3 regions of the Leuconostoc sp. XM4 genome follow, and region 2 is predicted to be linked to each of the others. Evidence: riboswitches for the same ligand, from Rfam matches in the RefSeq annotation. Region 2 holds a riboswitch; each other region holds the start of a gene.
The links. A riboswitch is a leader RNA that binds a small molecule or an ion and turns the genes downstream of it on or off. The one in region 2 is predicted to bind thiamine pyrophosphate.
Positions count from the first base shown of each region.

Region 1: linked by a shared signal. The riboswitch ahead of RHP64_RS03785 (ECF transporter S component) and the one ahead of thiM (hydroxyethylthiazole kinase) in region 2 are both predicted to bind thiamine pyrophosphate.
Region 3: linked by a shared signal. The riboswitch ahead of thiE (thiamine phosphate synthase) and the one ahead of thiM (hydroxyethylthiazole kinase) in region 2 are both predicted to bind thiamine pyrophosphate.

Region 1 is NZ_CP134507.1:735,218-745,680, reverse strand. Features, by position in the region: gene RHP64_RS03810 (DNA polymerase III subunit alpha) at 1-2,461, opposite strand, end outside; gene RHP64_RS03805 (YjzD family protein) at 2,655-2,852, shown strand; gene pepT (peptidase T) at 2,906-4,141, opposite strand; gene RHP64_RS03795 (Nif3-like dinuclear metal center hexameric protein) at 4,186-4,971, opposite strand; gene RHP64_RS03790 (tRNA (adenine(22)-N(1))-methyltransferase) at 4,968-5,657, opposite strand; TPP riboswitch at 5,909-5,998, shown strand; gene RHP64_RS03785 (ECF transporter S component) at 6,278-6,859, shown strand; gene RHP64_RS03780 (thiamine-binding protein) at 6,856-7,149, shown strand; gene RHP64_RS03775 (ATP-binding cassette domain-containing protein) at 7,180-8,553, shown strand; gene RHP64_RS03770 (energy-coupling factor transporter transmembrane component T family protein) at 8,550-9,191, shown strand; gene RHP64_RS03765 (ribonuclease HII) at 9,175-9,936, opposite strand; gene ylqF (ribosome biogenesis GTPase YlqF) at 9,929-10,463, opposite strand, start outside.
Region 2 is NZ_CP134507.1:432,553-443,015, reverse strand. Features, by position in the region: gene RHP64_RS02405 (DUF1003 domain-containing protein) at 1-241, opposite strand, end outside; gene RHP64_RS02400 (NAD-dependent succinate-semialdehyde dehydrogenase) at 353-1,759, opposite strand; gene thiE (thiamine phosphate synthase) at 1,879-2,517, opposite strand; gene thiD (bifunctional hydroxymethylpyrimidine kinase/phosphomethylpyrimidine kinase) at 2,510-3,343, opposite strand; gene thiM (hydroxyethylthiazole kinase) at 3,336-4,115, opposite strand; TPP riboswitch at 4,260-4,350, opposite strand; gene RHP64_RS02380 (ABC transporter ATP-binding protein) at 4,388-5,101, opposite strand; gene RHP64_RS02375 (ABC transporter ATP-binding protein) at 5,098-5,883, opposite strand; gene RHP64_RS02370 (branched-chain amino acid ABC transporter permease) at 5,855-6,829, opposite strand; gene RHP64_RS02365 (branched-chain amino acid ABC transporter permease) at 6,829-7,707, opposite strand; gene RHP64_RS02360 (ABC transporter substrate-binding protein) at 7,765-8,940, opposite strand; gene RHP64_RS02355 (hypothetical protein) at 9,291-9,797, opposite strand; gene RHP64_RS02350 (hypothetical protein) at 9,794-10,084, opposite strand; gene RHP64_RS02345 (vWA domain-containing protein) at 10,081-10,463, opposite strand, start outside.
Region 3 is NZ_CP134507.1:1,133,680-1,144,142, forward strand. Features, by position in the region: gene RHP64_RS05740 (acetoin reductase) at 1-190, opposite strand, end outside; gene RHP64_RS05745 (Zn-dependent hydrolase) at 401-1,600, opposite strand; gene RHP64_RS05750 (MFS transporter) at 1,607-2,833, opposite strand; gene RHP64_RS05755 (thiazole synthase) at 2,857-3,633, opposite strand; gene thiF (sulfur carrier protein ThiS adenylyltransferase ThiF) at 3,655-4,302, opposite strand; gene thiS (sulfur carrier protein ThiS) at 4,313-4,510, opposite strand; gene thiE (thiamine phosphate synthase) at 4,537-5,175, opposite strand; TPP riboswitch at 5,307-5,397, opposite strand; gene RHP64_RS05775 (type I 3-dehydroquinate dehydratase) at 5,547-6,428, opposite strand; gene RHP64_RS05780 (type 2 periplasmic-binding domain-containing protein) at 6,425-6,979, opposite strand; gene RHP64_RS05785 (shikimate kinase) at 6,983-7,783, opposite strand; gene RHP64_RS05790 (prephenate dehydrogenase) at 7,791-8,642, opposite strand; gene aroA (3-phosphoshikimate 1-carboxyvinyltransferase) at 8,639-9,943, opposite strand; gene aroC (chorismate synthase) at 9,990-10,463, opposite strand, start outside.

The DNA of each region.
Region 1 (10,463 bases), 300 kb from region 2:
TAGTCACAAAGTCTGTACGAACACCACGGATATTATTCAAACCCATTTGTAATTGGTTTTCGATAGATGTCCAAAACTTATATGACTTGTTGACATCTGGCGCTAATACTACAATTCCGCGTATTTTGGCTTCAGAAACATATTGTTGCACTTTTTTCTGCTCACCCAGATTTGCATTTAATAGAGCTGTAAAAAAAGCAACTGGATAATGTGCCTTTAGATAGGCTAGCTCAAAAGCCAATTTACTATAAGCAACTGCGTGAGAACGATTAAAACCATAATTAGCGAATTCATCAATATAAGAAAAAATAAGTTCTGCTTGTTTTTGATCATGCTCATTTTTTAAAGCGCCTTTAATAAATTGTTCATGCAATTTCTGCATTTTGTCGACTTTTTTCTTCGACATGGCACTTCGTAAAACATCCGCCTCACCTAGCGTGAATCCAGCATATGATTCCGCAACTAGCATAACTTGCTCTTGATATACAATGATACCAAAAGTGGGCGCCAAAATAGATTTCAAACTAGGGTCTGGGATCGTCACTGCTTCTTTACCATGGCGTCGAGCGATAAACTTATCAATATTTTGTGCAGGACCAGGACGATAAAGCGCGTTAACAGCCACAATATGTTCAAAGGTGGCTGGCTTCAGCTTTCGCAACACATTTTTAATGCCTGCAGATTCAAATTGGAAAACCCCATTTGTGTCACCTTTAGCAAATAATGCTAAGGTTTTGGCATCATCTAAAGCAATTTTGGTAATATCAAACCCTTCTGGTAGCTCTTTTTGAGCATAATAGAGTGCCTGGCTTAAAATGGCTAAATTTTGTAGTCCTAGAATATCAATTTTAAGTAACCCTAATTGTTCAACCGGATCTTTTTCAAATTGTGTTAATAAGCGTCCCTCCGTACCAGATTGCACAGGTAATGTTTGTACCAAAGGATTCGCACTAAGTACAATTCCTGCCGCATGTGTAGAGTAATTTTTTGGTAAGCCTTCAATTTTCAACGCCGTTTGTAATAACAATCTACCATTATCAATATCACGAAGGGCATTCTGTAATTGTGGTGCTTTAAGCGCATCATCAATGGACACCTTACGTCCATTTTTTCCTTCAGGTATACTAGCACTCAACTTGCTCAATGTCGGGGTTGGTAATCCAAACACCCTACCAACATCGCGTAGAGCTTGTTTAGAAGCTAAAGTACCAAATGTAATAATTTGACCAAAATTTCTTTTCCCGTACTTTTGATGAAGGTAGGTGAATAGTTCTTCACGTTTGCTTGGTGGCCAATCAATATCAATATCAGGCATTTGCACTCGCTCATCATTTAGAAAACGTTCAAATAGCAAGTTAAATTGCAAGGGATCTACATCGGTAATTTGTAAACTGTACGCAACCAAAGATCCAGCGACAGAGCCACGTCCTGGTCCAGTTTGAATGTGATTTTTATGTGCGAAGTTAACAATGTCCCAAACAATCAGGAAGTAATCGCTAAATCCTAACACTTCAATGGTTTTTAATTCGTGCTGCAATCTTTCTTCGTACAAGTTCAAACTCACGTTATGTCCTTGCAATCGTTTTTTTAATCCACTGACAGCAATCGTTTCTAAAAACTGTGCGTTGGTCACGCCAGATGGTGTTTCAAAGGGTGGTAAAGCTGTATCTTTAAATTCAATGCTGACATTGCTTTTTGATACCAATAATTCGTTATTAATATAGGCTGTCTTTAGTATTTCTGTACCTTGGTATTCTTGCTGAACGACAGCTAAATCTCTTAAAATATGTGAGCCTTGTTGTTGAGCCAAAATTTTAATATCGTCCAATTTAACATTTGCATCAATTGCTTTTAAAACTTGAGTGGTGAAAGCATCATCTGAGTTAAGATAATCAATATCATCTAAAGCAATCATATGACCACCAGTACGTTCGCTAAATTGTGCTAACCTCTCTTGTATCTGCGGTGCCATTTGCGAATTAATACCAATAAAAGAATGGTGCTCGTCAACAAGGGTGAGGAGTTGGTGCCAATAATTATTAACTTCCTCATACCCTGAAGAGATGAGCTGAACGAGCTCACTGTCAGTTGGAAAAACAATGTTTATACCGTCTAAGTGTTTAACCATTGTTTCCCACTGAAAATCTCCTTGACTAGTCATCTTGGCTGATGATAGCCACATTAGATTTTGGTAGCCTACTTGATTCTCAGCTAATAGTACGACTGGAAATAGCGTGGCAGTATTCACAAGTCCGTTGACCATTAATGTCAAGCCAAATAAAGGTTTAATCCCATGCTTTTTTGTTTGTCGAAACCAGTCTATCGCCCCGTACATTACATTAACATCAGCCAGTGCAATGGCTTCATAACCACGAGTCTTTGCCGTTTGGACAATTTGTTCAATTGTATTTGGATTTTTTAATAAGCTATAACTGCTTAAAATTTGAAGCGGTGCGTACATTTCAACTCCTTATACGAACATCCGTTTTCTTTAATTATACAGAAAAATCACAGAAAAGTCGTTAATTTTAACAAATATTAGGGTTCCGTAAAATCACAGATTAGACATTTTCTATTTTCTTGTTTAAATTCCCTTAAAAACTTGCCATTTGTGAAAAAAGGTGTATTATAATGACAGTAAAGAGGTAAAAATCATGAAATACATTATGGTAGCAATTTGGTCGGCAATATTTGGTGAGATTTTGGGTTATATTGTATCCCAATTGAATTCTGGTACTTATGATTTTGTTACTGTTGCTGTCATTGCTGTCATTGTTGGTGAAGTTGCGCTAGTTGCAATTCCAGCAATTTCAGGATCAGCTGCACCAAAAGAAGTTGCGTCTGAAGAATAAATCACAAGATTAAAAAAGAGCTCAGTTGAGCTCTTTTTTTGTTTATCTAAAAGTTATTTTTCTTGTGCAAGTTTTACAATTTCTAAAATGACGTCTGTTGCCTGTTCCATAACAGTTGTAGAAACATATTCAAAACGGCCATGCATATTTTCGCCACCGGCAAAAATATTTGGTGTTGGTAGCCCTAGGAAAGTTATTTTTGAACCATCGGTACCGCCACGGACAGGCTCAATAATTGGTTTAATCTCTAAGTTATTCATCGCTTTTTCAGCCAAATTAACTGAACGCATATCATCTTTCAAGATTTCACCCATATTATAGTATTGATCTTTCAATACAACTTTAATACGCTTTTCCCCTAATTTCTGATTAAAGGCATCAGCAATATCTAATAATCTTTGCTTACGTTCTTCAAATATATTTCGATCATGATCACGAACAATATATCGCAGGGTTGCTTCTTCAGGATTACCGTCAACTGCTAGAAGATGCCAAAATCCTTCTGTTCCTTCAGTATTTTCTGGGCGATCATGGACAGGAAGTTGTTCATGGAAATCAAATGCTAGTTGAATGGCATTAACCATTGTATCTTTTGCAGTTCCTGGATGAACATTTCGTCCCTGAATTGTGATAACGGCGCTCGCAGCATTAAATGTCTCCCATTCAAGCTCGCCTAACGGTCCGCCATCCATTGTATAAGCGAAGTCAGCACCAAATGCTTCAACATCAAAATGATCGGCACCAATACCAATCTCTTCATCTGGTCCAAAAGCAAATCGCAAATCACCATGCTTGATCTCTGGATGTGCAATTAAATACTGAGCTGCCGTAATGATTTCAGCATCTCCAGCTTTATCATCAGCACCTAATAGTGTTGTGCCATCAGTTGTAATTAGAGTATGTCTCGCATATTTTTTTAAGCTAGGAAATTCGTTAGTTGTCAATTCGTAACCACTATTTCCCAACTTAATTGACGATTTGCCGTCGTAATTTTCAATAATTTGTGGGTTAATGTTCGCTCCATTAAAATCTGCAGTATCAACGTGTGCAATAAAGCCAATTGTAGGCACAGCACTGTCATCAATATTGCTTGATAATTCCGCAAACACATAACCATCCTTCATGGTGCGTACATTTTCAAGACCAATAGCTTTTAACTCCTCAGCTAAATCTGCCAAAAAAGCGACCTCTTTAGGTGATGACGGCACTGTTTCTGAGTTCTCATCAGATTGTGTATCTACCTTTACATACTTCAAAAAACGTTCTGTCAATTCAGGATACTTTGTCATATATTACTCCTTTTTGAGCATTTGCTCACTGTTTTAACCGTTAACTAAATATATTTGTATGGATCTGTATTGATTTTTGTAGCAACTACATCAACAGTGTCACCAAACCATTCTTTGACCTTATCAACCATTTTTTCGTTAGCAATAGCTTCCATATGATGATCAGGATCAATCACAATAAAATTTGAAGCCAAGATGTCATGCCCAACGTGATAGTAGACATCGGCTGTGACGTAGGCATCAGCTCCTGCTTGTTGCGCAACCCGCCACCAACGGCCACCATCTCCACCTAGCACAGCGATCTTTTGAATTGGCTTTGTCACATCGTTAGCAATAACACGCACTGCTTGAACATGAAACAAATCACGAATTTTCACAGCGTATTCTTGTACAGAAATTGGTTGCTCTAATTGTCCGATCCTGCCAAGACCAGTTTTCTTATCTACATTTGGTACTAAAGGCACTACATCTTGAATGCCAAGTGCTTCGGCCAACCAATCATTCATGCCACCTTGTGCACTGTCCATATTAGTATGTGAAGCATAAACAACGATATGGTGTTGAATCAAATCTGCATACATTCGATTTTGAGGCTGTGATAAGTCTAGACTTTTCGCCGGGAAGAACATGACCTCATGGTGTGCCCATATAAAATCGACCTGATTATCGATTGCTTCTTGAACTACTTCTGGACGAACATCAAGGGCTGTCATTACTCGATGTACAGGCTGCTTAGGATCACCAATTTGCAGTCCCGTGGGGTCACCCTCCTCAGCTAATTGTTTCGGCGCAAAAAGTTCAATCTTGTCAATTAACTCTTGTGCAATCACTTGATAACCTCCTGAATTTGCTGATATTTTTTTTTCCAATCTTGATAAATGGGTGAATCAGCTTTTCCAGCAAATTCAAGATTTTCAAAAATTGTGTCGATACGATCCAATTCTTTCTGCCATTTAGCAACAAAAACTGACGTTTTTCTCTTTCGCAAGACAGGACCAAATTTTTTATCGAGGCTTGATAAACTTTGGGTGCCCTTTGTTGCAATCATAATTTCATAAAAGTGGTTATCCTCTTGTTCAATAACCTCGTCGTTAATTTTATACTGATGGTTGTTTAGCCATGTTCGCACAATGTGCTCATCAGTATTAGGTTGTAGTATAAGCGTTTCAAAACGTTTTGCTCTTGAAAATCCCGCTTCTAATATATCTGTAATTAAGACACCACCCACACCAGCGATTGTGACCGTGTCAATATGATCCTCATCTTTAATTGCCGCTAATCCATTCGCCAATCTCGCCTCAAGTTGTGTGGTTAACGCTCTTCGAACAATTTCGTGCTGCGCATTTTCGTAAGGTCCTTTAGCAACCTCACCAGCAATCGCAAACGATATTTTGTTATTGATTAATAGATTAGCAGGTAAATAGGCGTGATCAGAGCCAATATCGGCTACCCTTGCGCCTTTGGGTACAAATGAAGCCACAGCTGCAAGCCGTGGTGAAAGATGAATACTGTCCATTTTCTATCCTTAGAGTTGTTTTTTTTACTCATTTTAGTATAACAAATAAGTCAATATCTCGCTGATATCATGTACTTTTAATTAATAAAGACCACAAGTTACATCATACTCAAATTTCATAATTAAAAACATTAGAATGTTAGAAAATATAACATGATTTTGGGATTAAATTCTATTGCATACGAATAGTTTGCACGATAATTTGTCTTGTGTTACACTCTAGGCGTGAGCTTTTCACAAATAACTGAAAACACCAAAATCTGGGGTGCCGTCGCGCTGAGATAAAACCCATCACACCTGATCTAGTTAATACTAGCGTAGGGAGATTTACTTGAAAATGTATTAATGAACTGACATATCTTGACGGTACTATGTTTTGTAACGTTATCACTATAATATATGATGATGAAATAACACAAGTTTGTTAAGTAGCGTTTCTGCATTGAGATCATGACCACAATTTTTCAAGCCAGTCTTCCTTGTGAAGTCTGGCTTTTTCTAATTACACCCGATTTTGCGGTGATTTCGGTTACATCAATTATTAACCAATAAGTCATGTAAGCAGTTGTATAGCTCATGCACCTATTGGTTAATATCGGAAATTTTAGGAGGTTTTGCAAATGTCTGCAAACAAATGGTCACTTCGCGATGTTATCTTCATCGCACTAATCGGTGTTTTTTTTGGATTTATATTTTGGGCTTGGGCATTTGGTTATAATGTCATCGCTGCCTTTTTAACACCATTTGGATTAAGCGCATATGCTAATGATGCAACATTGGGTCCTTGGCTAATGGCTGGTCCGATGGCTGGGTTCATCTTACGTCGTCCTGGCGCATCAATTATAGGTGAAACACTTGGCGGCACAATTGAAATGGTGTTTGGCTCTCAATGGGGTGTCATGAACGTTGTTTCTGCATTAATTCAAGGGTTTGGTACCGAACTTGGATTTGCTGTATTTGGCTACCGTCGTTGGGACAAAACGAGTTTGTCAATGTCTGTTATCACAGTTACCATTGTGACGTTTATTTGGGACCTGTTCCGTAATGGTTATGCTGACTACTCATTTGGTTTGTTGATTGGATTATTTATTACTCGCCTCATTTCAGCAGCTATTTTTGCAGGAGTTATCGTTTACTTCACACAAAAATTAGTTGCTAAATCAGGTATCCTAGAGGTCAATAAAAACGAGGTGGTCTCATGATATCAAGTATTGCGGTCCAAGTATTGCCGATGACAGCTGACACAGAAGAAGTCATTCGCATAGTTGATCATGTGATTGCTTATATTGACAAGAGTGGTGTCAACTATCAGGTAGGTGCTTTCGAATCAACTCTCGAAGGTGATTACGATCAACTAATGGATATTTTAAAAAATTTGCCCAAGGTTGCAGCAGAAATTAGTGACATCCCTGTCATGGTATACAGCAAAATAAACATGGCTACAGATTCTGATGTTTTAACCATTGCAAAGAAAACAGATAAATATAAATAAGCGGAATTTCCGCGTACATAGGGAATTATTATGGTTACTCATTTAAAACATATCAGTTTGTCATATGGCAATACAAAAATACTTGATGATACCACCATGTCAATATCTCACAATAGTTTTAACCTGCTAATTGGTCCCTCTGGCTCTGGAAAATCAACCCTTCTCCGAATATTTGCAGGATTATATCCGCAACTAAAAGGTGAAGTACTTGTTAATGATCAAGCAGTTACCACATTACCGGCTAACGAGAAAACCAAAGTCGTCGGTTTTTTATTTCAAGATCCAGACACCCAATTTGTTATGAAAACACCACTGGATGAATTGGTTTTCACTTTAGAAAACTTGCAAGTTCATCCTTCTGATATCAAGCAACGTGCAACGCACGCTTTAGAATTTGTTGGTATTTCAGACTTAACTCATCAAGACATTGACACCTTATCAGGTGGTGAAAAACAAAAAGTTGCATTGGCTATCATTGTTGCAATGCAAAGTGATTTCTTATTATTAGACGAACCTTTTGCAAATATTGATAGCCAATCTCGCCAAGACCTATTAGCTAAATTGAAAGATTTACAAATACAGGGACAAACCACTATATTAATCACTGATCATGATTTACATGGGTACGAACCACTTGTTGATCATGTGTGGGAAATACACCACAAAAAAGTAGCAACTGTTAGTAACTTTCAGAATCGTATTTTATCAGAACAAAATGTCCACCTGCAATTACCTAAAGAAGGTGTTTTGCAATTAAAAAATTTTGAACTTTTAGTGGGGCAACGTCAATTAATTAGTATTTCTGATTTACCTTTGGCTCCCGGTGGAATTACGCTCTTTACTGGAGCAAATGGCACAGGCAAGTCATCCCTTTTCAATGCGCTAACTCGACTAAAATCCTACCAAGGTGACATTTTGTATATAGATCAAAATATCAAAAAATTTAATGCTGCTAAATATGCAAAACAAGTAGCATTGATCTTTCAAAATGCAGAACGGCAGTTTTTACGAATGACGATTCGTGAGGAAATCGCGTTGAGCATGCAACATGCGCAACAACCAGAAAAATGGTCCGAAAACGTAATTACTCGTTACTTAGAGCGCTTAAATTTGGATGGGCTACAAGATCATGTCGTTTATCAGCTCTCTGGCGGGCAAAAGAAAAAAGTTCAACTCTTGGTGATGTTAATTGTTGGCACACCAATATTATTGTTAGACGAACCTATTGCTGGTCTGGACACAGATTCCGTTCGGGTTGTAGGCGAAATTTTACGAGAAATCGCAGATAATGGACGGCAACGTTTTATTATTATTAGCCACCAACTAGATCAGCTACGCCCAATCATTGATTATCATTTGCATCTATCTAATCGAACTTTACAATATATGGAGCATTTTTTATGAATCCAAGTGTTAAATTTCTACTTATACTTATCGTAAGCATCGAACTAACTTTTGTCCTTAATTATCAAGTCAATGTTGTTGTAGCGATTATTGCTGGTATTTATCTTGTTTTTTCAAAACTGTCTTGGAAACGTTATTTGCTATTAATTGCCATGCCTATCTTGCCTGTCTTAGGTGCATGGACATCATTTACAACTTTTGGTTCCCATGAAATGGCAATTATCATGATGACTCGAATTGTTGCCTACATATTCCTAGGAGCGGCTTTTTCGTTTACAACTGACATAATCTTGCTTCTAGACACACTCGAACAAAAATTTCGTGTGCCAACCACTTTTGTCTACGGTCTTCGCGGTGCATTATCCTTTGTGCCCCGTGTTAAACAAGAAGTCCAGACTATCCGAACGGCAGCTTTAATGCGTGGTGAATCTTTAACATTTTACTCACCACAATTATTTTTCAAAGCTATTTTGGTCTCACTCCGGTGGTCAACTCGTTTAGCAGAAGCTATGGCCTCACATGGATTTACCGAAAATGCTGAGCGGACACACTTTAACACAATTGTAATCAAAAAAAAAGACTGGATGATGGCAATCAGTCTCTTAGTCATATTACAGTGCATCATAATATATCTTTAATGGGTGCAAATGTTTTACGATGAATCGGTGTAATGCCGATTTTTTTTATACCCTCAAGATGTTCTTTTGTACCGTATCCAGCGTTTTTTTCGAAACCATAACCAGGATATTTTAAACCATAAGAAGCCATTAGGCGATCACGTGTGACCTTTGCAATAATACTGGCTGCACCTATAGAATTACTTCGTGCATCTCCTTTAATTAAAAATTCTTGCGGCAAATCTAAATCTAACCGCATAGCATCTATTAATAAAGCTTCAGGTACGGGAGCCAACTGGTTGACTGCTTCGGTCATCGCAACACGTGCTGCTTCATAAATATTAATTTCATCAATAATTGAGGCTTCGACGCTGCCAACACCTATAGAAATTGCTTTTTCTATAATTTTGTCGTACAACTCGTCTCTTTTTTTTGCAGACAGTTGCTTAGAATCTATGACATCTAAAACATCAAAATCATGCGGTAAAATAACAGCTGCCGCAACAACTGGGCCAGCTAAAGGCCCCCGACCAACTTCATCCACGCCAGCAATTAAGTCGTAGCCTTGCATCCAGTACTGACGCTCAATATCAAAACGAGATAAAAAATGCTCGCGTTTTTCCTGCAACATCACTTGCTTTTTTTGCCAAGCCTTCAATGCATTTTGTACACCAACACGCTGATCTTGTTGCCAAATTAGCAACTGCTCGTCATTAGGAGATGTGTTTTTGAGTTGTAATTTAATATTTGCAATTGTGTCAGTCATTTTTCGTCTCAATTAAATCAAGTGTAAACGCCCCTAGTTTATTTTTTCTAAGATCATTTAGTATTCGTTCACTGGCCTTGTCATAATCGTCTTTGAATCCTAATTTGCTTGTGATGGATAATAAAACATCTACATTTTCTTGATCAAAAATATTGTCGTTCAAATGATATCGCTCAATAATGGCCTCTGGTCGATATTCTCGAAAAAAGTTGATCAAAAATAGCGCAGCATCATCTTTGGCAAAGATTGTATCTTTCACCGCTCCTGTTAATGCTAATTTCATGCCGATGTTTTGATCTTCAAACTTTGGCCAGAGCACCCCAGGAGAATCCAGTAATTCTAATTTTGTTGGTGTTTTTAGCCAAGCAATTTTCTTCGTTACACCTGGTCGATCCGCCGTTGGCGCAACATTTTTCATTACCAAGTGATTCAATAATGTTGACTTACCGACATTTGGCACCCCAGAAATCATGGCACGAATAGGCTGATCTTGGATACCTTTTGCTAGTTGTGCTGCTTTTTTTGCT
Region 2 (10,463 bases):
TTAGTTTGTTATTAATATGTTTGTTTGTTCTATGCTTCTCCAATATCATTTTATCGATTTTTTCTAAACGGTATTGAAGCAAATGATCAAAGCAAATAAAATCTGCCAACATGCTGTCAGGAAAATCATGCTTTATCTTTTGTTGTAGTTCAATATCTAGTTCTGCCAGTAAGACACCATCGACAACATTCTTTTCTTCACCATCCACAAAACATGTAAAACTTCTTTGCATACTGGTCATTATTTATCCTTTCCAACCAAGTTCTCAATTTGAAGTAACGAAAAACGATTAAATCTCAGCATTATTCGAGATCTAATCGTCTAACCAGTAATAACCGGCATTTAGTAATTTTTAAACAAATCCACCAAACGCATTATCTAAATCAATTGGTTCCTTTTTGGTAACAATAAGTTCCTTGTTCACAAAGGTTTCGATACCAAAGCGTCCTAGCTCACGTCCATAGCCAGAATTTTTAACACCACCAAATGGTAACTCAGGTAATGTTCCACCAAAACTATTCACATAAACCGCTCCCGTCTCAATACGAGAAGCAACTTCCGTCGCATGCTCAGGTGAACCACCAAATACCACGCCCGATAAGCCATAATTAGAATCATTAGCTAGTGTAATTGCCTCTTCTTCATCTTTCACTTTGTAAACTTGTCCAACTGGACCGAAGAACTCTTGATAATAAGCTGGGTTGTCTTTTGTAATACCAGTTAAAATAACGGGATCAAACAGTGCAGCTGGTTTATCTTGGACAACACTACCATATTCAAGAGTAGCACCGGCATCAACCGCCGCTTTCACTTGTTTGGTCAAGTTTTTCTTAGCCTTGCTGGTACTTAATGGTGCTAATGTCGTATCTTCCAACAATGGGTCGCCTAGCTTTACTTCAGCAAAGGCATCTTTTAACATTGTAAGTACCGCATCGTAATTTTTTTCGGTTACAATAAACCGTTTAGACGAAGTACATACCTGTCCTGCATTGTATAGACGAGCACCCCCGATAATCTTTTTAATCTCAGATAAATCGGCATCATCCAGAACAATGAATGGATCACTTCCACCAAGTTCAAGCGAACTTTGTTTCATATTTTTACCAGCTTCGGCAGCAATTAATTGTCCAGCACGTTCTGAACCAGTTAACGCCACCCCCTGTACACGATCGTCAGCAATAATTTTATTCACTTGATCGTAATCAATGAATAAATTAGCAAACGCACCAGTAGGGGCACCAGCCCGTTCAACAATTTTTTCAAATTCTGATGCAGCCATTGGCGTATTGCTTGCGTGCTTCAAAAGCATTGGGTTTCCAGCTATATAATTTGGTGCAAATACACGAATAATTTGATAGTAAGGAAAATTCCATGGTTCAACCATCATCAATACACCAGTGGGGCGCGAAATTACTTGCGCATCCCCCATCGAGGATTTGATTGGTTCTGGCTTAAGGAAATCTGCACCATTTTTGGCGTAGTAACGAGCAATTGAAACACTTAATGCTACTTCACCTTGAGCCTCGACAAATCGCTTACCCATTTCAATAGTAAGTACCTTAGCTAAATGATCAGCATCTTCTTCCATCAAGTCAGCAATTTTGTTTAATATCTCTGCGCGACTACTAGCCGGGTCATTGCGCCACTTTTTATACAGTGCATGACCTTCGGCAATGGCCTTCTCAACATAAGCGTCATCATGATTGTCAAATGTTTGAATAACTTCGTCGTTAAAGGGATTAATTGTTTGATAGCTCATTTTATTCGACCTTTCTTCAATTAACAAATTACATTTCTGTTCTAAACACCCCTACTATAACACCATTATTCATTCGCAAAGTATATTTTGTTTGTGATATTTTCAGCAAAACACATTATTTATAAATGTAATGAACGCCAATATTTTAAGGTAGCGCTTATATTTGCACTTTGACTAATCATACTGATTACAGCAGCACCGTTAACACCCGTAGATAAAACTGATGACAAATTTATTTCCGATATTCCACCAATTGCCACACTTGGCCATTTACTTCTGCTTGTCAAATATTTTAAACCTTCAACCCCAATCTCTGGATTTGCATCAGCTTTGCTTACCGTCGCAAAAACAGGACCAATTCCGATATAATCAATCCCTTTAATATTCTCTATTCTTTTATATTGGCTGTCATTAGACACCGATACCCCAACAGCTAGATTCTCAGCTAATTGAATATTATTGATAATATCGCCATCTTTTTGCCCAAAATGAACACCCTCTGCATCAATTTCATGTGCTAGTTGAATGTCATCATCAATAATCAATGGTACATGGTAGTCAGTTGTTAGTTGCCGGACTTTTTTGGCTACTCGTAATTTCTCTGATCCACTTAAAGCCAGTTGCCCTTTTTCTCGATATTGAAACACACTGATTTTCGATTGCAGTGCTTCCTCTAAGACTTCAAAAAAATGTCTCTCTCCATTGGTGTCCTGAGTTCCTAATACAAAATAATTTACTAATATGCTCGGATCAAACATTTTCTAGTACCTCTGGAAAATGCCTGTCAGTCACTCTTGCCTGGTGATTAAGCGGTCCATGCCCATGCCCAACATCGATACCTTCACGAATGGTAGCATCAACATAAGCTTTTGCATGAATAATAGCCGTTTTCATATCATCTCCCAAAGCTAAACGAGCAGTAATGGCCGCAGAAATTGTATCCCCTGTCCCGTGAGTTCTAATTGTATCTACCCGTGAGCTTTTAAGCCAAAAATGACTACCATCAGCCAATAGAATATAGTCATAAACATCTTTCCCGGAGGCATGCCCACCTTTTAATAATACGTTTTCAACTCCTAATTGTTGTATCTTTGAAGCGGATTGCATCACATCTTCATGGTTAGTAATGTTTGACTCACTTAAGACTTCAGCTTCTGGCATATTAGGCGTAATGAGCGTTGCCAACGGTATCAAACTAGACTTAATAGCAACTATGGCCTCATCACTCAATAAGTGAGCGCCTCCCTTGGCAACCATTACAGGATCTAATACATAGTTACCAAAATCTGCTTGTTGTAAAAATTCAGACACTGATTCTACTGTGGGCACATCACCAAGCATGCCACTTTTTACAGCACTTATTTTTAAGTCATCAGCCACTGATTTTAATTGGGCATGGATCATAGATGGTGAAGTCATCGAAACTTGCTGTACACCCATTGTGTTTTGTGCTGTTAGAGCAACAATAACATTAGCGCCATAAACACCTTGGGCGGCAAACGTCTTTAGATCCGCGCTAACTCCAGCGCCACCACTGCTATCCATACCAGCAATTGTTAGAGCTTGGGGTGTTTTATTAACCATGATTCAGCACACTTTCTTTAATAAAATTTTGAACATCGATATTATCAATAACAAATAATTCATCTAATAATTGATTTGTAAAAGACCCTGGTTGATTCGTTTTTGTAGCGGCTTTTTGTCCAGCAAGTTTGAATGTAGCCATTGCATTCATCACATTAGGAACCTTTAGCCCATCGGCAATGAACGCACCAATTAATGATGATAAGGCATCTCCTGTACCTACAATAGAAGATAATTGTTCAACATTTATATCAAGTGTTTGTGTGTATTGACCATCACTGACAACGTCACAAGCCCCGCTTAGCGCAATCACTGCACCTGTTTTTTTGGCGGCACGCTGTGCAATTTCAATTACGTCACCTTTTCCAGTAGCATCGATACCTTGACTAGCAAAATCAATATCGGCAAACCAAGCAATTTCGGCTGCATTGCCACGAATAACATCAACATGACCAGAGGCTAAAAATTGTGTAATGGCTTTAGACCTAAATGGAACTGATACAGCAACCGGATCTAATACGACTGTCTTGCCTAATTGGTATGCTTCCTGAGAAAGTTTAATAATATCGTTAATTTCTACTTTTTGAAGCGTCCCTGTGTTAATAATCACCGCATTGGCAATTCCGGCTAATTCCTTAAATTCTGCTAGCTCGCGACTCATTAACGGTGAGGCACCAACAACATTAACTACATTAGCTACAAATTGTGGTGTAACAAAATTTGCATAAGTCAGGACAAGAGGTGATTTCGTTCTAATGTCTGTAATATTCATGATTAAATTCCTTTTTTGTTTGGCTTCGTGTTTTTAAACAAATATCTTCATTAATTTTAAAAATTAACATTAATGAATAAAAAAACCGCTAACTATCAGAAAAGATTAGTTAACGGCTAAATAGGCATATTTATACACTAGAATAGTTCATTATTATAATCTTCCTTCGCACGAATTACCGTAATCAGGTTCAATGGGTATCTCTCAGCCAGCTTGGGCACCCCAGATATTTATTTAATTCTACTTCAGTGTACCTGAATCCATATGAATAATCAACCGCCTAAGTATGCTTTGCGCACGTCATCTGATGCAAGTAGCTCTGCTCCCGTACCTGTCATCGTGATCTTTCCACTTTCCAAAACATAGCCGCGATCCGCAATTTTTAGCGCTTGATTCGCATTTTGTTCGATTACTAATACTGTCATTCCTTGTGCATTAACATTTTTAATAATATCAAAAACTTTCTCAATAAATAGCGGTGCCAAGCCCATGGAAGGTTCATCCAACAATAACAATTTTGGTTTTGCCATTAATGCGCGACCCATGGCTAGCATTTGTTGTTCACCACCAGATAAAGTCGCTGCATCTTGATTACGTCTTTCCTTTAAAATTGGAAACTGATCGTAAATAAGTGTGTATTCATCTTTCAAGTTAATACCCTTGCCTCGAGTAAAAGCACCCAACTGTAGGTTTTCTTGAACAGTCATGCCAGAAAACACGCGACGTCCTTCTGGCACTTGAGCAACTCCACTTGAGACAATTCGCTCTGAATTCATAGTCAATATGTTTTGATTTTCAAATAAAATACGTCCCTTAGTGGGTTTTTCTAAGCCCGAAATCGTACGTAAAATTGTAGTTTTCCCAGCGCCATTAGCACCAATTAGTGATACGATTTCGTTATTGTTCACCACAAAGTTAACGTCTTGTACCGCTTTAATGGCACCATAACTTACGTTTAAATTTTCAACTGTCAGTAATGCACTCATTCGTTATTTTCTCCCAAATATGCACGGATCACATCGGCATTTTGCTGTATTTCTAATGGTGTGCCACTGGCTAATAACTTACCGTACTCTAATACATATAATCGCTCACTGACAGCCATAACAAGGTTCATATCATGCTCAATTAAAATAATTGTCATCTTAAATTCTTGTTGAACTTGTTTAATTAAACGTGTTAAATCAGCCGTTTCTTGTGGATTCATACCAGCTGCTGGCTCATCTAAAAATAAGATTTTAGGTTTTGTGGCCAATGCCCGCACAATTTCTAAACGTCGTTGTTGCCCATATGGTAAGTTTGTTGCCAGCGTATCTTGTACCTCCAGCATATCAAAAATACTTAGCAGCTTACGAGCTTCGTTTTTTAGTTGCTCTTCATTTTTATAAAATGAAGGTAAACGAAACAATGAACTGAATACATGTGCCTGAGTACTAGAATTCATAGCAATCATAACATTCTCTAATACTGTTCGACTTTCAAACAAGCGAATATTTTGAAAAGTGCGCGCAACGCCTAATCGAGCACGTTTTGCAGGAGATTGACGATTGACATTAGCTAACTGCTGACCATCAAATAGGAGTACTTCTCCCTCACTAGGTGAATATACACCTGTTAGTAAATTAAATAATGTGGTTTTACCCGCACCATTTGGCCCAATTAAACCAATTAACTCATTTTCGGCAGCTTCAATATTAACACCATCAACAGCAGTTACACCTCCAAAACGGATACTTAAATCACGCGTTTTCAGTATTGTCTGAGCCATGTCCGTCTCCTTCATCAAATAACCATTTCTTTAATGATAGTTCTCGACTACCAAAAATACCTTGAGGTCTAACCAGCATCACAGCAATTAAAATAACAGCGTAGATGACCATACGCAAGGAACCAAAATTTTGTAACATTGTGTCTAACACACCTAACGCAATTGCTGTCACAACTGTCCCACTCATTGAGCCAATCCCACCTATCACAATAATAATTAAGATCATAATACTTTGCATAAAAGCATAGTCTTTAGGCGCAATAGATTGGATGAAACTTGCACGTAAGCTACCAGCCATAGCAGCAAATAATGCCCCTGTCACAAAAGCAATTACCTTATACTTAGTTGTATTAATTCCTAAGGATTCGGCAGCAATTTCATTATCACGAACGGCAATAATGGCTCGCCCAGGCATACTACGAACAAAGTTGACCACAATAATCAATGTTATAACTGCTAGTATATAAACTAATTGCCAACTCACAAAAGGTGCGATGCCAAAAATACCAGCTGGTCCGTTAGTTATTTTCAAGTTCATAATGACAATTCTAATAATTTCAGCAAACCCTAATGTTGCAATAGCCAAATAATCACCACGTAAACGCAAAGTTGGAATACCAACAATTAAGGCAATTACGCCACTGACTACGATGCCTGCAGCCATTCCCAAAATAAAGCCAATGATACCTGGAACAACTTCCATAACTAATGCTGTCGCGTAAGCACCGATAGCCATAAATCCAGCGTGCCCTAACGAAAACTGCCCTGAAATACCAACCACTAGATTAAGTCCCAGTGCAGCAATGATATTAATGCCGATAAGTACAATCGTTGTGATGCCATAATGACCAATAAGGCCAACCATTTGAGCCACGAATATCAAAATGAACCCCATTGCAGCCAAAGATGCCCATGATAACGTGTATTTAATATGCGCTTGATCCATCAAACTTTCTCCCGCTTGTTTTTCCCTAAAATACCAGTCGGTTTAATAAGCAATATGACAATCAACATTGCATACACAATCGCATCTTTGTAATCTGAAAAAGCTGTCGCTTGAACCATTGTTTCCAATATACCGATTAGCCAACCACCTACTGCTGCCCCTGGAATAATGCCTATACCACCCAAAACCGCGGCAACAAACGCTTTCAACCCAGGAGTCATACCCATCAATGGGTCAATACTGTTATAATATAATCCAATCAAAACGCCACCAGCCGCCGCCAATGCTGACCCAATTGCAAATGTAAATGAAATTGTGTGATTGATGTTGATGCCCATTAATGACGCTGCATCTGGATCTGCGGATACTGCCCGCATCGCACGACCCATTTTTGTATTTTTAACAATGTAAGTTAATAACAGCATCAAAACTATTGAAGTTACAGCAATAATCAACTGAATATTTGAAACTTGTATACCATAAAAGTGGTATTGTACTGTCTTAATCGCCTGTGGAAATGAACGTTGATCTGACCCATACAAATAAGTCATGCCATTTTCTAGCAAAAAAGAGATGCCTAAAGCGGAGATAAGAACCGCAATTCTTGGAGAATGACGCAATGGTCGATAGGCAACATACTCAATGACCACACCAATAATGGCGCTTACTGCCATTGCGAGAATTAACGCTATAAAGAAATTCAAATGTAAAACCTTGATGAAAAAATAGCCAAAATACGCACCGAGCATGTATATATCACCATGTGCAAAATTGATTAATTTAATAATACCGTAGACCATTGTATAGCCTAAAGCTAGTAGCGCATAGACACTGCCTAGCATAAGACCATTGATTAATTGCTGAATGAAAGTAGTCATTTTAACCTCAAAATATTATCAAACGCATTAGTTTCATACGTTTCTTAGAAAACGTGTTCACTTAACAACTACGGCAGATGACTCTTTACCATCAGTCATACCGACCATAACCATTGATTTGACAGGATTGTGGTCTTTGTCAATTGACATCTTACCAGTTACACCATCAAAATTTTTCAAGTTAGCCAATCCCTTAGTAATTGCCGATTTGCTAGTTGCATTTTCATTTTCAATAGCTGCTTTTATCATGCGAACTGAATCATAAGCTAAAGCTGTAAATTGTGATGGATACTTGCCGTAAGCCTTTTTATAAGCTTTGGCGAATGGTGCTGAAACCTTAGTAGCTGGTGCATCAACTGAGAAATGTGCCGCGTAATAAACATTGCTTGTATTTTTATTTCCTGCAATTTCAGCCGTTTTAGGATCACCAATGCCATCTGGTCCAATAACCGGCACATCAATCCCCATATCACGCATTTGCTTCAAAATTGCGCCACCCTCAGTGTAATAGCCATTGATTGCAATTGCGTCAAACTTTTTATCCTTAATTTTTGTCAAAACTGCTTGAAAGTCTTTCGTCCCTTCTTGATAAGATTCAACATCTACGACGTTACCCTTAAAGGCTTTTTTAAATGCAGATGTGATACCAGTACCGTAATCGGAAGAATTGTCCTGGAAAATCACAATATTTTTAGCTTTTAAAGTCTCTGTGGCAAATTGTGCCATCTTTGTACCCATAAAAGAATTTTTGTATTGTGCGCGGAATACGTAAGGTTGAACATTCCCATTCTTTTGCAAAGTAATGTTGTCTGCACCAGCAGTTGGTGAAATCATCGGCGTCTTACCCTGAGTTGCCACTGGCACTGCTGCTTGAACACCAGAGGTAATCACGGGACCAACGATAGCACTGACTTTTTCTTTGTTAATCAAACTACTTGTTACCGAAGCAGTTTCAGTATTGTCCGTCTTAGCATCTTTGTTAATGATTTTAAACTTATAGCTTTTTCCGTTAACTTTAACACCACCATTAGCATTAATTTGCTTTATAGCAAAGTTAGCACCATCTTGCTCAGCTTTTCCATATGAGGAAGCGTCACCAGATGTATCAAAAACACCCCCAATTTTGATCACATTTGATGTTGATGCTTTGCTAGACTTATTGACTACCCCAAATGCAACAATACCACCAATAGCAACAATAAACGCAGCGCCGACAATTACAATTTTTTTCATTCTTTCTTCTCCAATTTATTCTCTCAATTCCTTCTTTTCGCAAACAAAAAACCCATGAATACCAAAATTCATGGGTTACTAATCGTTAATAATGACAGCAGTTATACTCATCACTTCAACACCCATGAACACTGATTCCAGTTAGTCATGAGTGCGAAAAACCTCATCATGACTACAGCATGAGGAGGAGAAGGAGGGCTTGAGATGAGTTTTGTTTTTGATTCATGTTTTGCATGATGTGTTGCCTCCTAATTTCTTAATATCTAATATCATACAGGCCAGTAAAAACATTGTCAAGAACATATCGGGATTTACACGATAAAAATGTGAAAATTAGCCTTCGTAATTACTTATCCCCACCACTCCTTGTCAAAGTCACGCATTTTGGTAGTCAAGGATAATTGCGATTGATCAGTCACGTGCTGATAAGTTGTAGTATACGGATTTTTCATCAAAGCGTGCATTTGTTGATAGATTTCACTAGCTAGAAAACGTGCCAATTCATCGTGAGTAGACCAGAATGACCAAATCATGTACTCTGACTTACCATTGTCATTTTGAGCCATAATGGCATTCCCAGTTAATAACTTTGCAATCAATTCATCATTGTTATCTTTAGCCTGAAAAGCAATTTGATGGATAACATTCCCCTTAAATTGTCCGATAACTGCTCGACTCTCAAATCCAATAGGACGGGCAAATTTTGCAACGACATTCTGAGCATCAATGATGAGTAAATTTGTCCCCGCCAGTTGAGAAATTTTTCCTAAATAAAATACATTTTGCGGTTGAGCACTTTGTAATGTTAACAGTTCCGAAACTGGCTGCTCTGGTGCTAATACTAAGTTTATTTTCATAAAAATGGCTCCTTTAATAGTTTAACAACGTCTGGTGATAGTCGACTGTTGTTGTGGCTTATAAATTTCTGTACACCTTTAAACGTCGACAAATCAACATCTGTTTTAACAACATTTGCTTCGCTTAATGTTTTCGCAAAAGAAACATCGGCTCGTGTAATCATCGGCATGTCCCACGGATCACTTAATAACAATGATTCCCACTGCCCAATCAGTAATGCTTCTGCCCGCTTGTAGCGTATGTCTTTATCAATAAAACTCTTAAGATCTCGAGGTTTTAATTTCATAGCGTAATAACCTTTCCAAATGGTGATGGTATGCTTAATGTTTGCCCCTCTGGTAGTACCCAATACACATGTTTAAATTTGGTTTGAATCAACTCTTTTTCGCCATCGCCATCCGTAAAAATGACTACCAGTGTTTGCAAAGGGAAAAATTTTAAAGCGGGCAATGCATCAAATATGCTTTGGAAAGTTGTCCCACCACCGGCATGGCGCTGCCAAGTTTTTATATTTTTAATTTGATGCACCTTCGTATCAAACGAAAAGAAATGCACGTTAATATCAAATTGTTTTGTTATCTGCATTGCATTGGCTAAAAACTCACTTGCCTGTGAATTAGATATTGATGCAGAATTATCAATGAAAACAGCAATTTCCGTATCAT
Region 3 (10,463 bases), 700 kb from region 2:
ACATATCCTCATGACTGGAAATGTCAACGTAGTAACCTTTTGAGTCATTACCAACTTCTTCGGCAACTTTCACCGCATTATCTTTGTTTAAATCAGCGACTGCGACAGTGAAACCATCTGATGCGAGTTGCTTAACAATACCCTCGCCAATTCCTTGTCCACCACCAGTAACAACTGCAACTTTAACCATGTGAATTTCCTCCTTTTTAATTACAACTACATTATAAACTTGTAAGCCTTTACATTCAAGTAGTGAAATAATTTTGTGAATAAATTATTTTATGCTAGTATAGAATAATAATTTCAATCATGCATATACTCGGTTAGCAAAGCTTATTTTTTTCAACAACATGTCTAGCGTTAAAAAAGCAAGTAACATCAAAGTTACTTGCTTTTTCATCTATATATAAGCTAATTGATACAATGCTTGTTGTAATACTAATTGGCCATTTACTAAATGCTCAGATTTTGTGTTTTCCGAAGGAGAATGACTATTGCCTTTAATACTAGGGACAAAAATCATTGTGGTAGGCACATATTTTGCAATAATTTGAGCATCGTGTCCAGCACCAGAAATAAGCGACTGGTATGCTGAATTATGATATTGCGCAGCCAAAGCACTGTTATTTGCCAATTGATCACTTAATTTAATGGCATTCACATCCGTCATAATCGTCAAAATACTATCATTCAATTCCGTCAGCTCTTTAACAGCTGTGAATGCATCATCTAATCTTTTTTGGCTTTTATGTCTTAAATCTAATGAAAAATCAACTTCACTAGGAATAACATTGGCAGCATTTGGTTGAACTCGTATTTGTCCAATTGTGTATCTCAACGCCACAAATTCATCTAAAACCGCATAAAGTTGATGAATCAATGTGACTGCTTTTTTCATTGCATCACATCTCATATTCATTGGCGTTGTCCCTGCGTGATTAGCAACACCGCAACATTTGATCAATAGCTTTTTCTGACCAACAATATCAGTCACTATCCCGATATCTTGTCTTTTTTTCTCTAATATTGGTCCTTGTTCAATATGCAACTCAATAAAAGCGTGGATCAGACCAGTCGCTTTTAATTCAGATGCTAGTTCCTTTAATTGAGTAACAGCATTTTGACGTGCATGATTAAAAGATAAACCTTCATGATCTCTCAGACCGTATACTGTGTCTTCTAACTTGTTCATGAGATACCGTGAACCTGTAAAAGCTGTATTAAAACGTGACCCCTCTTCTTCCGAAAATGAAACAGCAACCAATGGTATTTTGGGATGACCAAATTTTTTCATTAATGTGCCAATTGATATCAAACTTGCTAAAGTCCCATAAACACCATCTAACGGCCCACCATTAATTACAGTGTCCATGTGTGATCCTGATAATATGAATACTTTTTGGCCTAGGTTTTTTTCTGTTGTTGCATAGACATTTCCAATGTTGTCAACAAAAGTGTAAAGACCGTAGTCACTAGCAATCTGCATATACTTTTTTTGCGCTGCCAACCAATTTTCATCATATACACAGCGCGTCACACCATCAAAACTAGTTAAACCAATTTTTTTGAATTCGTTTAGTAAAGATACTATATTTTTCATAAGCGTTCAGTCTCGTTCAGCTTCATATTTCACAAAATTAAAGCAAACTAACGACGCCATCAATAATAATGCGGCAACATAAAAACTAATGCTCATACCTTTCGTAACATCAATTAAGAAGCCAGTCATGATTGGTGCAATAATTGATGCAATCATCCCCAAAAAATTATAAATCCCAAATGTCATTGCCAGCTGCGAATTTTTAGCATTAATCTTAATGGTATACAATAGCAAAGGATCTAATGCCATTTTTCCTGTTACCCCATAGACTAGCAAAGACAGTAACAAGACCATATCATTATTAATCGTTACGCCGACAATCAGTGAAATTGCCGATAAAGGAACTAAAATACATATCAATGTCTTAGTATTTTTCAAATAATCATTTATTCTAGCAAACAATAATGCACTTGGAATGGCGATAAACGGCACAATGGATGCTACCCACCCTACATTTGTTCCTGAAATATGCCGATAATCTATCAAGTATAACGGTAACCAAGTAATCATTACAATCTGCCCATAAATTGAAGCAAAAAGCATCAAGTACGTACATGACAAATTACGTGTAAATAGCGCTTTGATGTCGATTGACTTAATTGCAGTCTTAGAATGATTTGGTTTAGTTGATGCATTAAACGGCTTGTCTCGTATAACCAATATATACAGTAGTCCAACGATTACAGTTGGTACGCTGATAGTGATAAATGGGGTAGACCAATGAAAATGAAGCTGTAACACAAGAATACTGGATAATAATGTGCCAAGAATTTGCCCAAAAGCCTGTCCAGAATTAATTAAAGCTGTTCCAAAAGTTAACTTGTTTTTCGGTAATACTTGCGAGGATAATCCATACGATGCGCCATAGAAGCTTCCTTCACCAATACCCACCATTGCTCTAGTAATTAAGAATAGTCCAATAGTTGTGACTAATCCAGAAAATAAGGTCATCACACCAAAAAATATGAAACCAAGTCCAATAATCCATTTTTTACTAAAGTAGTCTGCTAAGGTAGAAAAAGGCATTTGCACGATGGTATACGTTAAGAAAAACAAGGACGAAATCAAACCCAGTTGGCTATGATTCAAGCCAAATTCTGACTGAATAGCTGGCATAACAGGATTTAATATTGTACGGTCTGCATATATGAATATCCAACCAAAAAAATTTAATAAAATAATAGTGACCCAACTATTATGCCGTTTATTTATTGGGTCTATCGTATTTTCCATGTGACTTCCTTTTTGAATTCATCCTAAGCAGGATTACTTACTCCTGTTAGTGTTGAAGACGGTGAAGCAGATCCATCTAATACCCGGCCAGGTTTTGCTAAATAAGCTTTACGCCCGGCATTGATTGCTAATTTGAATGCTTCAGCCATCAAAGGAATATTTCCAGCAGTTGCCATTGCTGTGTTGGCCATAATGGCATCTGCCCCCATCTCCATAGCTTCAGCAGCTTGACTAGGTTTTCCGATACCCGCATCAATTATAATTGGCAAGTCAATCTCATTAATAAGAATTTGAATCAAATCTTTATTGGACAGGCCCTTGTTGGTTCCAATTGGTGCTCCTAGTGGCATAATTGCTGCCGCTCCCGCATCGGTTAATTGTTTGGCTATGTTTAAGTCGGGCAACATATAAGGCATTACAATAAAGCCTTCTTTGGCCAGAACTTCTGTTGCTTTTAATGTTTCGTAATTATCAGGCATTAAGTATTTTTTATCAGGAATTACTTCTAATTTAATAAAGTCACTACCACTTAATTCACGGGCAATACGGGCAATTCGGATAGTTTCTTCAGCATTTGTGCAGCCTGAAGTATTAGGTAAAATAGTGACATTCTCAGGAATATAGTTTAAAATATTTTCCTTGGCGTCATTGGAACGTCTCAATGCCATTGTTATTATCTGAGCATCAGCATTTTTTACTGCTGAATCAATTAATTCATAGGAATATTTACCGGATCCTAAAATGAATCTTGAAGTGAATGTATGACCACCAATGGTCAAGGTATCAGTATTTTCTTTCATTACTATCAGTTTCTCCTAAATTTATAAAGCCACTTTACCGAGTATTAGCTGTAAAATGACATTTGCTTGATGACCAGCGCACACAAGCACTCTTGGTGCCATCAATCCTTCTACTCCAGCACTAATGTTATCCCCACAGATGTATACATTTTCGCTCTGTTGTCTCGTTTTAATATTATTTGGACTATGAATTCCAGCTAACCCGTTGCCCATAACAAGCGGTTTATTTGGAAAAATTTCACGAGAACTACCTAATAGGACTGCTTTACTATGCGGGTCATCAAATGCTTCACATATGATATCACTATCACCAAATAGAGCTTCAACATTTTGCGACGTGACTCTTTCTTGAATTGTTGAAATTGTAATAAATGGATTGAACTCTAATATATTTTGTTTTAGCGCAATCACCTTTGGTACATTAATTTGACTCAATTTAAATTGCTGTCGATTCAGGTTACTCAACTCAACAGCATCAAAATCAATCAAAGTCAAATGCCCTACTCCTGCACGCGCTAATGCGATGGCAATATTAGAGCCAAGTCCACCGGCACCTGCAATAGTCACATGAGCCTGTGCAAGTTTTTCTGACGTTCCTGGCACATTGCGTTGTTTCATATCTTCATATACTTCTTGAACGCTGTAACCATCAATATTAATTTTGTGCATAAGACTTCCTTTAACCTCCGCCTACAAATGAAATAATTTCAATTTGATCATCATTATGAATAAAAGTATCTACAAAACGTTCACGTTGTAAAATCTTACCGTTGTGTTCAACTACAATGTTTTCTAAAGCAGCATTTTTGTCATTGAGCAGTTGTGCAATTGTCTTTCCAACGTACTGATTCTCTACAGAGCCATTTATCTTAAGCATTACCTAGGACCACCTTTCTCTAGTTTTTAAAGTACTTGGTCAAGTGCTTTAATCGTGTCGGATACTTTGTCCGCTATATTTTCGGCACACATAATTTCGCTAACCATCGCCACACCATTGACTTCAGTATTTTTAAAGTTGTGAATTGTATGTTCCTTGATACCACCAATTGCAATGACTGGTATGGAGACAGTTCGTGTAATCTCCTTTAAAGTTTCGATTGACGTAGGTTTTGTGATTACCTTGGTCTTAGTTGGATAAATAGCGCCAACTCCTAAATAATCTGCCCCCTCTAGTTCGGCCTGTGTGGCTCTCATGACACTTTTAGCAGACACACCCAAAATTTTTTCTGGACCAATTAAACGTCTTGCGACTGATATCGGTAAGTCATTATCGCCAATATGGACACCAGCAGCATCAACTGCTTGACAGATATCTATTCTGTCATCAATAATCAATGGAATTCTGAATCTGTCAGTAATTTCTTTCACTTTCGTTGCCAGTTCAAAATACTTATGCGTGGTAACCTCCTTTTCTCTTAGCTGAACGAGTGTGACACCGTTCTGACATGCTTTTTCAATTCGACCTAAAAACTCTTCATCAGAATAATCGTATCGATTTGTGACTAAATATAGCTTTAGCACCTTAGTTATATTTACATCCATGGGCTCCTTTTCGTAAACCTCCTGATAATATATTTTTGAAATTTTTCAATACACTGAACCTTTTTAAATTTTTCAAATAAAAAAGCTGTTTTTTTGCGCAAATGGGTACGCAAAAAAACAGCTTAATAAAAAATCTATTAATCACATCTTCCTACGCAGATTTTAATCCGATCAGGTTCAATGGGTATTTCTCAGCCCTCGCGGGCACCCCAGACATACATATATAATTTCATAAATACTATAACATTTATTTTTTGTAAACACAAGAAATAATTGCCTAGTAAATCAAAGTAAACAAAAAACGCTACCTCCGGAGAGATAGCGGGTAGGTAGATAGATACTACCCAGTTGGTCTTAACTAATATAACACATTATTGCCAAGCTTGCAATAATTCATTAATTGTCAGCTGCCCAGGAGCACTTCCTTGTGTACCATCAAGTACTGCAAAGGTCATTTCTGACCCATATTCATATCCCTCGATACGGCTACGTTTACCTATCTCTCCCATGCTCATCGTGATTAATGGTTGCGAAATATTGACGTTCTTAGTTGTTTGCAATAGGTAATCAACGTCTTTTTCGGATTCAGGCATGACAGCCAATTTGATAATATCTGCTGAAGTATCAGCCATATCACTGATTAAAGCTGGCAAATTTTTAGGGGTAGATTCAAAATCGTGGTATGACAGTAATACTGGAACATTGGCTTTATTCGCTGCGTCCATAATACTTTGTCGTAGCGGCTCATCTAATGTATATTCAACATCAACAGCTGCAAACGGAAACCCCGAGTGTAAAGCAGTAATCATAAAAGTGGCATACTCGGTTGGGCCCATTTCACCACGGCCACCTTGTGTAACCGTACGATATGTTAACAACACCGGAAAACCACCAATACTATTAAACACCGTACCAGTTAACTCTTTAATAATTTGAACATTTATTTGTGGCCAATTAGCCATGAATTCTTGCTTGGCATTATCAATTTCTGACAACATTTTCGCTTCTGTCATGGCAGAAACGTCTTTTTGCGCCAATTCACTTTGTGCCCCATCCTTAACTTGTTGCCACATAACCGCCTGACTAAAGTCATCTGCGATGTAATCTGCCCGCCATTCAACAATGTCTGGATTTTGTTGTTGTAGTTTTTGAGCGAACGGACTAATTTTGTCCGTAGGTCCTAAAGTTAGGGGGACTGCTATAATCGGTTTATTCGTACTGCTAGGTATGTTTAATAGTTCTCTTAATGTCATAGGACTCTATAGACGATCCAAACCATCTGAGGCTTTAATTGTTGCCTAATTTGGTATTTTCCGTCACTACTTTCAGGTAATTTTTTGAATTGTTCTTCAGAAACAATTGTAAACCGATTTTGTTCTTTTATAAAGCTCTGTAATGCAACAATTTTACTTGGTGCAAACATCACTGACGGCCCCCAAGCATTATCTAAATTCACAGAGGTTAAATATCTTTTCATTAAGCCTTCTGTGGCCGCATGGACTATTGCTACATTTCGCTCAAATTGGGTATTTTCAATCACACTCATCGTCATTAAGGGTAGCGAAAATGTTTGTTCAATTGCAAGCTGTGACCAATTTAAATAATTAAAGTCGGCCCAATTCAAATCTGGTTCCTGATTAGACTTAAATGCAACTGGTAAAATTATTTTATCCCCTTTATAGTCACTTAGATGTAATAAAACTTCTTCAAAACTATTGTGCAAAATTAGGGTTTCGTCCGTTAAATAATATTGTGCTGCCTGTTCAGAATCTGTGCCACTTGGTCCTAATGTGTGAAGTTTCATAAATCACCTATTTAATTGCCTATTCTCTTTGTCAATGGCAGCCTGCATCAAAATGGTCATAATACCATCAATCATGTCATCTGTGATATCTACAGAAGTACTAAAATCTGATTTCAATTCCTTACGTAACTTTAACATACGATCCTGTTGAATCGTTGGTATACCAAATTTTTCTTTATAACGAGCCACTGCTTCAACAATCTGAAAACGTTCCGAAATAATTTTAAAAATTTGACGATCAAATGCATCTATCTGTGAACGCAATTGTAGTAGTGCTAGTTCATCCTCATTAGCGCTAAATAAGGCAATAATCTCAGCTGCAATACGCGCCGGTGTTTTACCAACTGTTTCTACGGTGAAATTGGCAACTTCTTCGTACTTTGGGTCACGTTCCTGCCATAATGCAAAGAATTCCGCCGTCGATTTTTCTTGAAGTAACGGGCGCTGTCCTTCAAGAATTAAGCGGCCAATAGTACTTTCTAAATTGCCATGTAAATAAATAATTGTCGCTGGAGAATGGCGCAGAATTTCTAAGTTTTCTGGTCGTTCCACTACACCCCCGCCCGTGGCAACAACACCATCAAATGTTTGCACATTATTTAAAACTTTGGTTTCTAACTCACGGAAGCCGGCTTCGCCACGTTCTTCAAAAATTTCTGCGATTGATTTACCGGCAGCACGTTCAATTTCAGAATCAATATCTACGAACTTTGAATGATGTTGCCGAGCAATTTCCTTACCCACAGTCGTTTTCCCAGCACCCATAAACCCAATAAGCATTAATGTATCTGGTTCTTTAATCATAATTTTCTCACTTTAACAATAAATTTTTTCTTGACTCCTGTGCTGACGAAATTAAAGTCATCAAAGTTGATGCATCATTATCTTCAATTGCTTGAGAAAATAATTGTAATTGCTCGATTATCAAGGACTGACTAGTTAATATTGCTTCTTTGTTGCTTAACAATACATCAGTCCATAACTTTGGATCACTTTCCGCTATGCGTGTCATATCTTTGAAGCCACCAGCAACATACTGTCCAAATGTCGTTGAATCGCCCAGCTGGTTAGTGGCAGTATTCATTAATGCAAAAGACATAATATGCGGTATATCACTAATTACAGCCATCAGCTCATCGTGTTTCTTGACTGAAATTGGCATAAATTTAGCGGCAATCGGTTCAAGAATTTCCTGCAACCTACGAGCATTAGAAATTGAACTTGGAATTAAGAAATAAGGCACATCTTGATACAGTTTTTCATTTGCCCACTCAACACCGCTCCGATGAGTACCGGCCATAGCATGCCCACCAACGAAATGAATATTTTTTGGTGTCAAAACTGCTTCAGCCACATCCATAATATCTCGTTTTGTCGATCCTGTATCCGTAACGATTACCTCTTTTTTTAGAGATAGTTGAGATAATGAACGAATCATTTCTTCGATATAAGTTACTGGTGTGGCCAAGATAATAACATCAGCATGAGATGCAACATTTACTAAATTAGAAGCTGCCTCAAAAACAATACCATGATCTTTTGCATAGCTGAGCGACTTTTCATTAATATCAACACCTATTACTTGGTTTTTTGGCTCTTTGTTTAAAATTTTGGCTAACGATGCCCCCATTTCGCCAAGACCCACAACAACGATATTTTTCATAACCATTCTCTCTTAATTGAGGACACATCTTCTACAAATCCAGGATACGACACACTCATAGCTTCTTCACCGGTTAATACTACATCCCCTTCAGTAATGAGAGAAGCAATCACGTTCATCATACCAATGCGATGATCCCCATGTGAGTCAAGTAGTGTTGAGCCATTTGACGTGTGCAAGAGCGTTCCACCATGAATAACCATACCATCTGGCTTCTCATCAATATCAGCGCCCAATTTAGTTAGCTCACTAATGACTGTCGAAATTCTGTCAGTTTCTTTTACACGTAATTCCTCTGCACCACTTATAATCGTGTCTCCCACAGCTTGTGTAGCAGCTAGAGCAAGAATGGGCAGTTCATCAACTGCACCAGGAATATCCTCAGCAGTAATTGCAATACCGTGTAAAGTTTGTGCTTTGACCGTGATATCAGCCAACGGTTCTCCATCAGATGCAATCGGTTTCTGAGTAATTTCTGCACCCATCCGTTCAAGCAATTTAATCACACCATCACGCGTTGGATTGACACCGACCTTTTTAATGGTAATTTCCGAGTTTGGTGTAATTAAACCAGCCACCATGAAAAATGCAGCACTTGAGATATCCGATGGTACTAAAACATGCTGACCGCTTAGTTTTGACTGCTTTTTAACAGTAATTACACCGTTATCTGTTTTAATTTGCCCACCAAACTGACGGAGCATGCGCTCTGTATGATCTCTTGATGGTAGATCTTCGATAATCGTTGTTTCACCCTCAGCTTGTATGCCCGCTAGTAAAATAGCACTTTTGACCTGCGCTGATGCTACCGGCATATGATAAGTAATACCATTTAGTCCAGTATTGGCCTTAATTACAGCTGGTAAGAACTCGTCATTAGATAATTCAAATTGCGCATTCATCATTGACAACGGGTCGGCAACACGACGCAATGGTCGCTTGCTCAGTGATGAATCACCAAAAATATTTAGATCAAACGGTTGCTTACTTAGCAATCCCATGAGGAGACGAGTTGAAGTTCCTGAATTGCCCATATCTAATCCAGCAGATGGTGCCTTAAAATTTGTAAGGCCTTTACCAATAACTTTAGCTTGTGATTCTGTGTGGTCAATTTCCACACCAAGCGCACGAAAAACACCCATGGTATGCATCACATCATCTGACATCAAAAAATTATCAATGACAGTTTTCCCTTCAGCTATCGCACCAAACATCAATGCTCGATGTGATATTGACTTGTCGCCAGGAACTGTTATTTCTCCATGAAGGCCATTTTTTTCTGCTTTAGTGAGTTTAATCATCTCTTTTTATCCTTTGTTCATAATATGTACTATAGCCGAAGCTATATTAAAACTTTCTTATTTCTTCACGATACACTGCCACTTGTTCTTTCATCCGTTCAATGTTATCTGCATCAAATTTATCCAAAACAGCTTTAGCTAACTCAATTGCTACCATTGCCTCAGCAATTACAGCAGCGGCAGTAACTGCAGTTGTATCTGAGCGTTCTATCGATGCACGGTGGTCTTCGTGTGTATCAATGTCAACTGACTGCATAGGACGATACAAAGTAGGAATAGGCTTAACAACACCACGAACAACAATTGCTTCTCCTGTCGTCATACCACCTTCAAAACCACCGAGATTATCAGAACCACGATAAAAGCCACGTTCTTCGTCCCAAAAAATTTCATCCATGACTTGATCGCCATACTTTTCTGCGTTATCAAAACCACCACCAAATTGAACACCTTTGAAGGCATTGATGCCAACAATAGCGTTGGCAATTTTAGCGTCTAACTTTGTATCGGCAGATACATA